DNA from 3 places in the Ahrensia sp. 13_GOM-1096m genome. Region 3 is predicted to be linked to each of the others. Evidence: riboswitches for the same ligand, from Rfam matches in the RefSeq annotation. Region 3 holds a riboswitch; each other region holds the start of a gene.
The links. Region 3 has a riboswitch for cobalamin ahead of bluB (5,6-dimethylbenzimidazole synthase). Riboswitches for the same ligand answer to the same signal wherever they lie in the genome.
Positions count from the first base shown of each region.

Region 1 (3,278 bases), on a different contig from region 3:
TGCTTCGCTCGTGGGAACACACACAATTTTACCAGATCAAGACCGCGCTATGATCGCAGGTTTTCTTATCAATAAGTTTCGCGGCGATGTTTCGCTGTTTGATGATGGTTTAACGGCCATCACTGAATTTACAGGTTGGCGCGGATTTGGTGTTGTGCCCTGGCTTGCAGAGGCTGGAAAGCTGCCAGCGGAAGATTCTGTGGCGCTGGAGACATTGGTGCGGGCGGCATCCGGCAAGGCGCTGCAAGTTGCGGTGCTGGTCACGGACCGTATTTCCAACTTTGATGATTTTGATCCGCTGATTGCCGAGGATGATGTGGATGTTCATTTCATTCGCAAGGGTGAGGCCATTCCTGCCGACGCGCAAATCGTTATCTTGCCCGGTTCTAAATCAACTATCGCTGATTTGGCTTGTCTGCGCGCAAATGGATGGGATGTTCAATTATATGCGCACGCAAAGCGCGGCGGGCATATTGTTGGTATTTGCGGCGGCTATCAAATGCTCGGGCTGAAGATTGCTGATCCCAATGGTATTGAGGGCGCTGCTTGCACCATTGATGGGCTTGGCTTGTTGGATATTGAAACGATCATGTTGCCAAAGAAGAATGTGCGCAATGTAAGTGCACATAGTCCGGTTTTTGACGTGCCACTGACGGGTTATGAAATTCATATTGGTGAAACGTCTGGTGCAGATTGTCAGCGCCCGACAAGCATAATCGACGGACGTGCCGATGGCGCTATGAGTGCGGACGGAAAGATCATGGGTACTTATCTTCATGGTTTTTTTGATAATGGTGCGTTTCGGCGTGCTTGGCTTGCGAGCTTCGGTATTGCTTCGGCTGGCGGCAACCATTTGGACCGTGTTGAAGCGACGCTTGATGATCTTGCAGAACGCTTGGAACAATTACTGGATATTGATGCGATGCTGGCTGTTGCCAAACGCTATGAACAGAAAACTGCCTTAGCCTCTTCAATTTGATTGACGTTGCTTGCAACAAAGACCTAATGTTGGCGTGCAATGGTTCTAAAAATGCTTATGCATTTTTGGATGAAAAGGGAATGTGACAGGCGAACCCAAATCGGGCGCCTTTATCACTGCCGACCCCGCGACTGTAGAATGGTAAGCACACCGCGTCTTTATGAGACACCACTGGGATAGCCCGGGAAGGTAGATGTGCCGGATAAACCATGAGCCAGGAGACCTGCCTTTGCGATTGATCTGATAGGGCGGGCGTCCTGTGTCGGGCCAGATGTGTAGGCAGTTGGTTTGTGCTGGCAGTCTTCACCTTTAGGTTCGTTCAATGCGCTTGCTATGAAACGCAATGAGATGAACCGGACATGAGCGCAGCTTCTAATTTTGAGACAAAGGGCCGAGTAACGCTTGTTTTGGGCGGTGCGCGCTCGGGTAAATCGACATTTGCCGAAAATCTCGTCTTAAAGAGTGGTCTTTCACCTCATTATATTGCGACGGCGCAAATCTGGGACGATGAAATGCGTGCGCGCATTGATATGCACAAAGAGCGGCGAACCACTGGCTGGACCAACATTGAAGCACCTGATGATCTGGAATCTGCACTGCTAGAGGCGGATGGTGAAAGTCATATCATTCTTGTGGATTGCCTCACCTTATGGGTGACCAACCTTATGATGGGACAAGCCGATGTTGCGGCGCGTTCGCAAAAATTGCGCTCAGCATTGAGCGACATGAAAGCGCCGGTCGTGCTGGTCAGCAATGAGGTTGGGCTGGGCATTGTGCCTGAAAACGACATGGCGCGCGCGTTTCGCGATCACGCTGGACGACTACACCAAGAAATAGCCGCTATGGCGGATGAAGTTTATTTTATCGCAGCGGGATTACCGCTGAAAATGAAGGGCTAAACTATGTTGAACGCAAAAATTCCTGCCACCGTGATTACTGGCTTTTTGGGCGCAGGCAAAACAACAATGATCCGCAATCTGCTGCAAAACGCTAATGGCAAGCGCATTGCGCTGATTATCAATGAATTTGGTGATCTTGGCGTTGACGGCGATGTGCTGAAAGGCTGCGGCATCGATACATGCACCGAAGATGACATTGTTGAGCTTAACAATGGTTGTATCTGCTGTACCGTTGCGGACGATTTTATTCCAACAATGGAAAAATTGTTGGAACGCGAAAACCGCCCTGATCACATTATCATTGAAACGTCTGGTCTGGCGCTGCCACAGCCGCTTGTAGCAGCCTTTAACTGGCCTGAAATCAAAACGCAGGTCACCGTCGATGGTGTTATCACCGTGATTGATGCTGCTGCTGTATCTGAAGGGCGTTTTGCGCATGACCATGATAAGTTGGATGCACAACGTGCCGCTGACGAAGAGCTAGATCATGAAAGCCCGCTTGAAGAATTGTTCGAAGACCAAATTCGTGCAGCAGACATGATCGTGTTGAATAAATCAGACTTGATTGATGCTGACCGTCTTGAGGCTGTGAAGGCCATTGTTCAAAGCCAAACAGATCGCGCGCTCAAAATCGTGTCTGCTAAACATGGCGAACTGCCAATCGAAGTGCTGCTTGGACTTGGTTCGGCGACAGAAGGCGAGATTGAAAACCGTAAGTCTCATCATGAAATTCACCATGCTGATGGTCATGAGCACGACCATGATGAGTTTGAAAGCTTTGTTGTTGAGACAGGCGAAATTGCCGATACGGAAAAGTTTATTGCTGGGCTTAAAACAATCATTGCGGCTCATGATGTGCTTCGATTGAAAGGTTTCTGTGCTGTTCCGGGCAAGCCGATGCGTTTGGTTGTTCAAGCTGTTGGGCAGCGTATTGAGACTTATTTTGATCGTGCTTGGCAGGCAGGCGAAACGCCTTCATCACGTTTGGTGGTGATTGGTTTGCACGATCTGGATCAGGCCGCAATTGCTGCCGAAATCAAAGCTGCGGTTTAATCCAACATGCATTTATTGCTGGCGCAAAAAGGCTCGCTAACGGATGGCGATGGGGATGCGATTGATCTTGGTCAATCGCCCGCAGATATTTGCTTTTTATCTTCTGCTGATACCGAGCTTGCGAGCCTTGCGGAAGCTGCAGATGCGACCGCGTGCGATAATCTTCGATTAGCCAATATGCTTCAACTCAAGCATCCAATGTCGATTGATGCATGGATGGAGCGAACGGGCAATAAAGCAAAGCTTATCGTTGCGCGTCTTCTTGGCGGGAAAACCTATTGGAATTATGGTGTTGAAGCGCTGATGATGGCGGCGCAGCAACATGGCGTTCGCATCGCTCTATTGCC
Region 1 is NZ_KK211156.1:175,928-179,205, forward strand. It holds gene N530_RS18315 (cobyric acid synthase) at 1-979, shown strand, start outside; cobalamin riboswitch at 1,003-1,225, shown strand; gene cobU (bifunctional adenosylcobinamide kinase/adenosylcobinamide-phosphate guanylyltransferase) at 1,339-1,878, shown strand; gene cobW (cobalamin biosynthesis protein CobW) at 1,882-2,931, shown strand; gene cobN (cobaltochelatase subunit CobN) at 2,938-3,278, shown strand, end outside.
Region 1: it holds a riboswitch for cobalamin, as region 3 does, so the genes downstream of both, cobU (bifunctional adenosylcobinamide kinase/adenosylcobinamide-phosphate guanylyltransferase) here and bluB (5,6-dimethylbenzimidazole synthase) in region 3, are expected to answer to the same signal.

Region 2 (3,278 bases), 100 kb from region 3:
CAAAAGAATTGCAAAAATGCTTGCTGTGCCACGCACAACGCTTTTGTTCTCTGCAACGATGCCTAAACAGATCAATGATCTGGCTGGCGCATATTTGAATGAGCCGGTTCGAGTACAGGTTTCACCTCCAGGTAAAGCTGCTGATAAGATCACGCAATCTGTGCATCATATTTCAGGACGCTCTAAGGCTGACTTGCTAAAAGATTTGCTAACAGCGAAAGGCGAGGGCTTGTCGCTTGTCTTCTCACGCACAAAACACGGCGCTGAAAAGCTAAAGCGTCATTTGGTTGAACGTGGTTTTGCTGCTGAATCAATTCACGGCAACAAAAGCCAAAATCAGCGCGAACGAGCAATCAAAGATTTCAAATCTGGCAAAGCCCAAGTTTTGGTTGCGACGGATGTTGCAGCACGCGGTATCGATATTTCTGGTGTTTCCCACGTCTTTAACTATGACTTACCGGAAGTTGCAGAAGCTTATGTGCACCGGATCGGCCGTACAGCACGTGCTGGCGCGGAAGGTCAGGCTGTTGCATTGTGTGCACCTGATGAGATTCATCTGCTTCAAGCCATTGAAAAGCTGATGGGCATGAAAATTACGATTGCAAGCGGTGAGGCTCCACCTGCTGGCTTTAAGCCTGAGAAAAAAGGACGTGGCGGAGCGCCAAGCGGTCAGGGTCGCAAACGCTCTGGTGGCGCTCAAGGTCATCGCGGCCGTCGCAGCGTTGCTGACATTGGTGCGCCAGGTAAAAGCGGTGAGCAGGGTGGCGGTGACGCTCAACCTAAAGCAAAAAGCAAAAAGCGCGTAAGCCAAGGTAAACGCTTCAAGGCTGCTGATCCAAATGGCGGTCCTTCACGTTGGGCACGCGGCGAGAAACGCAAAAGCAAAGTTGCTTAATTCTTAAGAATTGAAGACAAATAAAAACCCCGGAAGCCTAAATGGTTTCCGGGGTTTTGTTTTAAGAAAAGTGCAGTTTAAGCCGCTTGGCCTAAACGCTTTGTCAGGAATGGCGTTGCGTCTTTTCCTTTGAGCGATTTTGCTGCAGCCAATACGGCCAGATCAACGAACGGTTCAATAACAACAACCAGCATGTACGCTGCGCCGAATGAAGCAACCGAAGAAATAACGCCGAAGCCTTGGCCGTAAATTGCCCAGAACGCGACCCAGGCTACGATACCCGCCTGATAGGCAGTAGAAAGCGCAAAAGCCTGTTTATAGGTAATGTCCACATAGGCTGTTTTTGGCGCAATGATTTTCTTCGCAAGAGCGCTAATCGCAAACAATGGTACGAGTAATGTTGTCAGGTTGACGGCATACATTGGCAAATCGCTTGGCGCGAACAACATCCCTTGAACCAAAAGACCAAGGGCAAGACCGATGGCAGCAGGGCCAGCACCAAGCATGAGCAATATTGTTGAGCCAAGAATGAAGTGTACTTCTGAAACGCCAACCGCAAAATGTGGAAGCACTTCAAAGAAGATAAACACTGCAAGCGTTGCAACAACAGAGCGAAAAACGAGGCCGGTTACACCACCATCATTTTTGATCGCATCCCATGCGAATTTAAGGCCAACACCAGCAGCAGTCGCAGCTGTCGCGTAAGCAAGAGTCATTTTTGCCGCGTCAACGACACCAGGTTCAATATGCATTTTATATCCTTCTGCACCCATCGTGCGAGTTAGTTTCACTATATCGGGCAGGTCTCCTGACTCACGCTTCACTGCTTGTTGCCGCCTTCCCAAGCTTTCGCTTAGTGGCATAGTGGCAGCAAGCTCAGCGCTTACAGTTGCGAGGGCAGTTACGGATCAGGCCCGCATTGGGTTGTCCCTACCGTATTCCCTTTTAATCCCCTTAGGCTTTGCCGTTCGAGAACCCGATATCAGGACATTATTCGCATATTATACTTTTGACAATTGTCCGTCTGAGACATTCCTTCGCTAAATATGTCAGGCACAAAAAAGCCCCGAAAGCGAAGAGCTTACGGGGCTTTGATTGAAAGTATTACTAATCAAGCAGCTTGATCAGTTTTTTTCGCATAGGGGTCAAACCGCGAATAGAATGTCTCGCCAGCTTTTGCCATATCGGTCAGCAATTTGGGTGCTTTGAACTGCGGTCCATATTTCTTTTGCAGCTTTTTAGACAATGCAACAAATTCCTCAACGCCCATGCCGTCAATGTAAGACAGTGTGCCGCCGGTATATGGTGCAAAACCAAAGGCTAGGATCGAGCCAACATCGGCTTCACGCGGGTCGGTGACAATGCCTTCACCCATGACGCGTGCTGCTTCCAATGCGATAACAACGAGGAAGCGCTGTTTTAGCTCTTCAAAGTCAATGTCATCGGCATTTTGCTGCGGATAAAGCGTTTTGAGTTCAGGCCACAGATGCTTTTTAGCTGGCTTGTCAGGGTAGTCGTAGAACCCTTTGCCGTTTTTGCGCCCATGACGACCATGTGTATCAACCATCGTGTTCACAAGCTCGATATGGCGCGGATCAACCACGCTTTCACCGAGATCTTTAACGGTTTGGTTAAGGATCTTTTGGCTAAGATCAATCGCTGTTTCATCGTTTAGCGCCAGCGGGCCAATTGGCATGCCAGCCAATTTAGCAGCATTTTCAATCATTGCTGGTGGAACGCCTTCGGCAAGCATATTGTAAGCTTCAGACATGTATTTCAGCACACAGCGATTGACGTAGAAACCGCGTGTATCGTTGACAACGATTGGCGTTTTCTTGATTGCGCGAACGAAATCCATCGCAACAGCCAGCGCTTTATCACCTGTTTTCTTACCCATAATGATTTCAACAAGCATCATCTTGTCGACAGGTGAGAAAAAGTGAATGCCGATAAAATTCTTGGCGCGTTTTGAATTTTTCGCCAGATCAGTAATCGGAATAGTCGATGTGTTTGACGCAAAGATTGCTGTCGCTTTCATGGTGTCTTCGGCAGCTTCTGTCGCAGCTTTTTTCACGGCAGAATCTTCAAACACCGCTTCGACGACAAGGTCACAACCATCAAAGTCCGCATAATCTGCCGTTGGCGTGATAAGCGAGAGGAGCTGATCTTTTTGCTCCTGTGTCGCACGGCCTTTTTGCATGGCTTTGGTGATCAAGTCTTCAGAATGCGCTTTGCCTTTTTCTGCAGCTTCCATGTTGCGGTCAAGAAGCACAACAGGAATGCCTGCTTTCGCCGTTACATATGCAATGCCAGCACCCATAAAGCCTGCACCAAGAATACCAATTTTCTTGAACTTCGTATCCGGTACACCTTCAGGGCGGCG
Region 2 is NZ_JIAX01000006.1:334,946-338,223, forward strand. It holds gene N530_RS0101965 (DEAD/DEAH box helicase) at 1-895, shown strand, start outside; gene N530_RS0101970 (energy-coupling factor ABC transporter permease) at 973-1,647, opposite strand; cobalamin riboswitch at 1,676-1,890, opposite strand; gene N530_RS0101975 (3-hydroxyacyl-CoA dehydrogenase NAD-binding domain-containing protein) at 2,007-3,278, opposite strand, start outside.
Region 2: it holds a riboswitch for cobalamin, as region 3 does, so the genes downstream of both, N530_RS0101970 (energy-coupling factor ABC transporter permease) here and bluB (5,6-dimethylbenzimidazole synthase) in region 3, are expected to answer to the same signal.

Region 3 (3,278 bases):
TGTGTCATGAAACCAAAGTGACAATTTGGTGATAAGTCCCGTCAATAAATTTGCCAGATGCGAAAAATGCGATAGATTGAAATTAAGGGACGCTTAACCTTAACAGGGAGCATGATAATGAATATCAGTAAATTCTTGGCTGCGGCTGCAATTTCAATTGCTGCAAGCTGCGGCGTTTCAACATCAGCGAGTGCTGCACCAATCGCAATTGCACCGATTGCATCACCAGCAGATAGCTTGGTTCAAAAGGTAGGTTCAGAACGCCACCGCGGGTTTTACCGCCATAGAGGCCATGCCTTTTACAATGGTCATCGCGGTTACCGCCATCACAGGCGTGGCTATCGCCGTCACAGCGGATATTATTTTCCACGTGATGCATTTTCAATAACGATCCACATTGCACCGCGCCGTTATGTTGAACCAAGACGCGTTATTCGCCGTGCACCAGCGCGCCCGCGCATTATAAATGTTGGCACATTGCATGTGAATTGGTGCCATTCGAAATACCGCTCTTACCGCGCATCGGATAATTCGTTCCAGCCATATCATGGTGGACGCAAACGCTGCCGTTCGCCTTACGCAAGATAAGATTGCGGACCGGCTGCTATTAAGTTTTAGTGGGCCGGTTCCATTCTTCTTCGAAGATCAAATCTTTGAGTTCTAAGCGTTGCCGCCATCCTTTGGCGGCAAGCTCCGGTTCTGTGTATAATTCGTCCACATAGCCAATGCACAGATAAGCGATAATTTCGATCTCATCGGGGATTTGAAAAAGCTCCCGCATGTCGCTCTCATTAAATATGCTGACCCACCCGACACCAACGCCTTCTGCACGTGCTGCAAGCCACAGATTTTGAACAGCGCAAACCGTGCTGTATAAATCCATCTGCTGATTATGCGTGCGCCCAAGCACAACTTTGCCGCCGCGATTGCGATCACATGTCACGATAAGATTGATCGGCGCTTTGCGAATGCCTTCCAGTTTTAGCGATTGATAGGTTGCCTTGCGCTCACCTGAAAACATGTCGGCGGCTTCATCATTGGCCTTGCTGAAAACGCTCCATGCTTGTTCGCGCTTTTTAGCATCGCGCACGACAATAAAATTCCACGGCTGCATGAACCCAACCGAAGGCGCGTTATGGGCAGCCTGCAAAAGCCGTAGCAAAACATCATCGGGAATGGGGGCCGGCAAAAATTGATCGCGCACATCGCGCCGTTCATTGATTGCACGATACACCGCATCTCGTTCTTGATTGGAAAACGGACGGGCAGGGGCCAGCGCAGGGCGTGGAAGTTTGTTCAGCATTATTTGCTCCCAACAATGCATAAAGGTTGGGGCGCTTGCGCTGTCCGCACGCAAGAACCGTTTTGTTCGGCCGGTCTTCTGACTTAGGATCAACTGGTCTGCGCGCCTTCCCGGTTTCCCAGTGGCATATGCGAAAGCCATCTCCATCACAGCGTTGGGCACGTCTCCGAATTGCACGGACTTCCCGTTCACCGAACTTGCATAGCATTCCACCGCTCACACCACTTGGCAAGAGGGCACCTGTCGCTTATGAGAAAGCCAACAAATGTTCTCATAAAATGAAGTGCTGAAATGGCTGATAAAAAGAAGAAAAAACCGCAGAAACTTAAAGCGCGTAGCCCGCGCGGTTTTGTGGACCGCTCAGCGGCAGACATTCGCGCAACCGATGAGATGATCGGTAAAATCCGCGAAGTCTATGAGCGCTATGGTTTTGACCCCGTGGAAACACCTGCATTTGAATATACCGATTGTTTGGGCAAGTTTTTGCCAGACACAGATCGGCCAAATGCTGGCGTGTTTTCTGTGCAGGATGACGACGAACAATGGATGAGCTTGCGCTATGATCTGACAGCGCCGCTGGCGCGTCATGTGGCTGAAAATATCAACGAAATCACGCTGCCATATCGCACCTATCGCAATGGTTGGGTGTTCCGCAACGAGAAGCCGGGGCCGGGCCGTTTCCGCCAGTTCATGCAGTTTGATGCCGACACGGTTGGCGCACCGGGCGTTCAGGCCGATGCTGAAATGTGCATGATGATGGCCGACACGATGGAAGCGCTGGGCATTGCGCGTGGCGATTATGTGATCCGCGTTAACAACCGCAAAGTGCTGGACGGCGTGATGGAGGCCATCGGCCTTGGCGGCGATGAAAATGCGGAGCGGAGACTGACGGTGCTGCGTTCAATCGATAAGTTGGACAAGTTTGGCATCGAGGGTGTTCGCCAACTCTTGGGTAAGGGTCGCAAAGATGACAGCGGTGATTTTACTGAGGGAGCTGGGTTAGATGAAGAGCAGATCAAAAAACTATCTCTGGTTATAGATTTGAACGCATTTTACTCGCCTGAGGGATATAAATCCCACGCCGATCACCATGATTATTTTACCGATGTACCTACTACAATCGATAAACACGGAGATGATGCTAGAGATTATCATTTTTTCAATGCTCTAAGAAATTGGGCGGTTCACATTGGAGTTGGTAAAAATGGTTTATCTGGTATCGACGAATTATTTCAAATAGCTCTCATTTCAGAAATAAATGGCTATGACGAAGATAGAATTCGTATTGACCCTACCTGCGTCCGTGGTCTCGAATATTACACTGGCCCTGTTTATGAGGCCGAACTTCTGTTCGATGTGACAAACGAAAAGGGCGAAAAGGTTCAATTCGGTTCTGTCGGCGGTGGCGGGCGTTATGACGGTTTGGTCAAGCGCTTTACAGGCCAAGACGTGCCAGCAACTGGATTTTCCATCGGCGTATCACGCCTCATGACGGCGCTCAAAAATCTTGGCAAACTAGGACAAGACGACGTGCTCGCGCCTGTGCTTGTCACCGTGATGGACAAGGATACGGAAAGCCTCGGCGCTTATCAAAAAATGGTGCAGGACTTACGCGGCGCGGGTATTCGCGCTGAGATGTATCAGGGCAATCCAAAAGATTTCAGCAAGCAAATGCGCTATGCGGATAAACGCGGCTGCCCGATTGTTATCATTCAAGGCAATGACGAACGGCAATCCGGCAAAGTTCAACTCAAAGATATGATCGAAGGCAAGCGCCAAGCCGCCGCGATTGAATCCAATGAGGAATACCGCGCTGCCCGCCCTGGCCAATTTGAAATTGAGGCCGGCGCTCTTGTTGATGAAGTGAAAAAACTTTTGGCTGCGCAAAAATAATGCCCTCATCCGACCTCGCTTTGCTCGGCCACCTTCTCCCGTAAACGGGCGAAGGGAAAACATTTATTTCGTCGCTGACAGT
Region 3 is NZ_JIAX01000006.1:438,829-442,106, forward strand. It holds gene N530_RS0102490 (DMT family transporter) at 1-8, opposite strand, end outside; gene N530_RS0102495 (BA14K family protein) at 118-588, shown strand; gene bluB (5,6-dimethylbenzimidazole synthase) at 608-1,303, opposite strand; cobalamin riboswitch at 1,354-1,535, opposite strand; gene hisS (histidine--tRNA ligase) at 1,595-3,196, shown strand.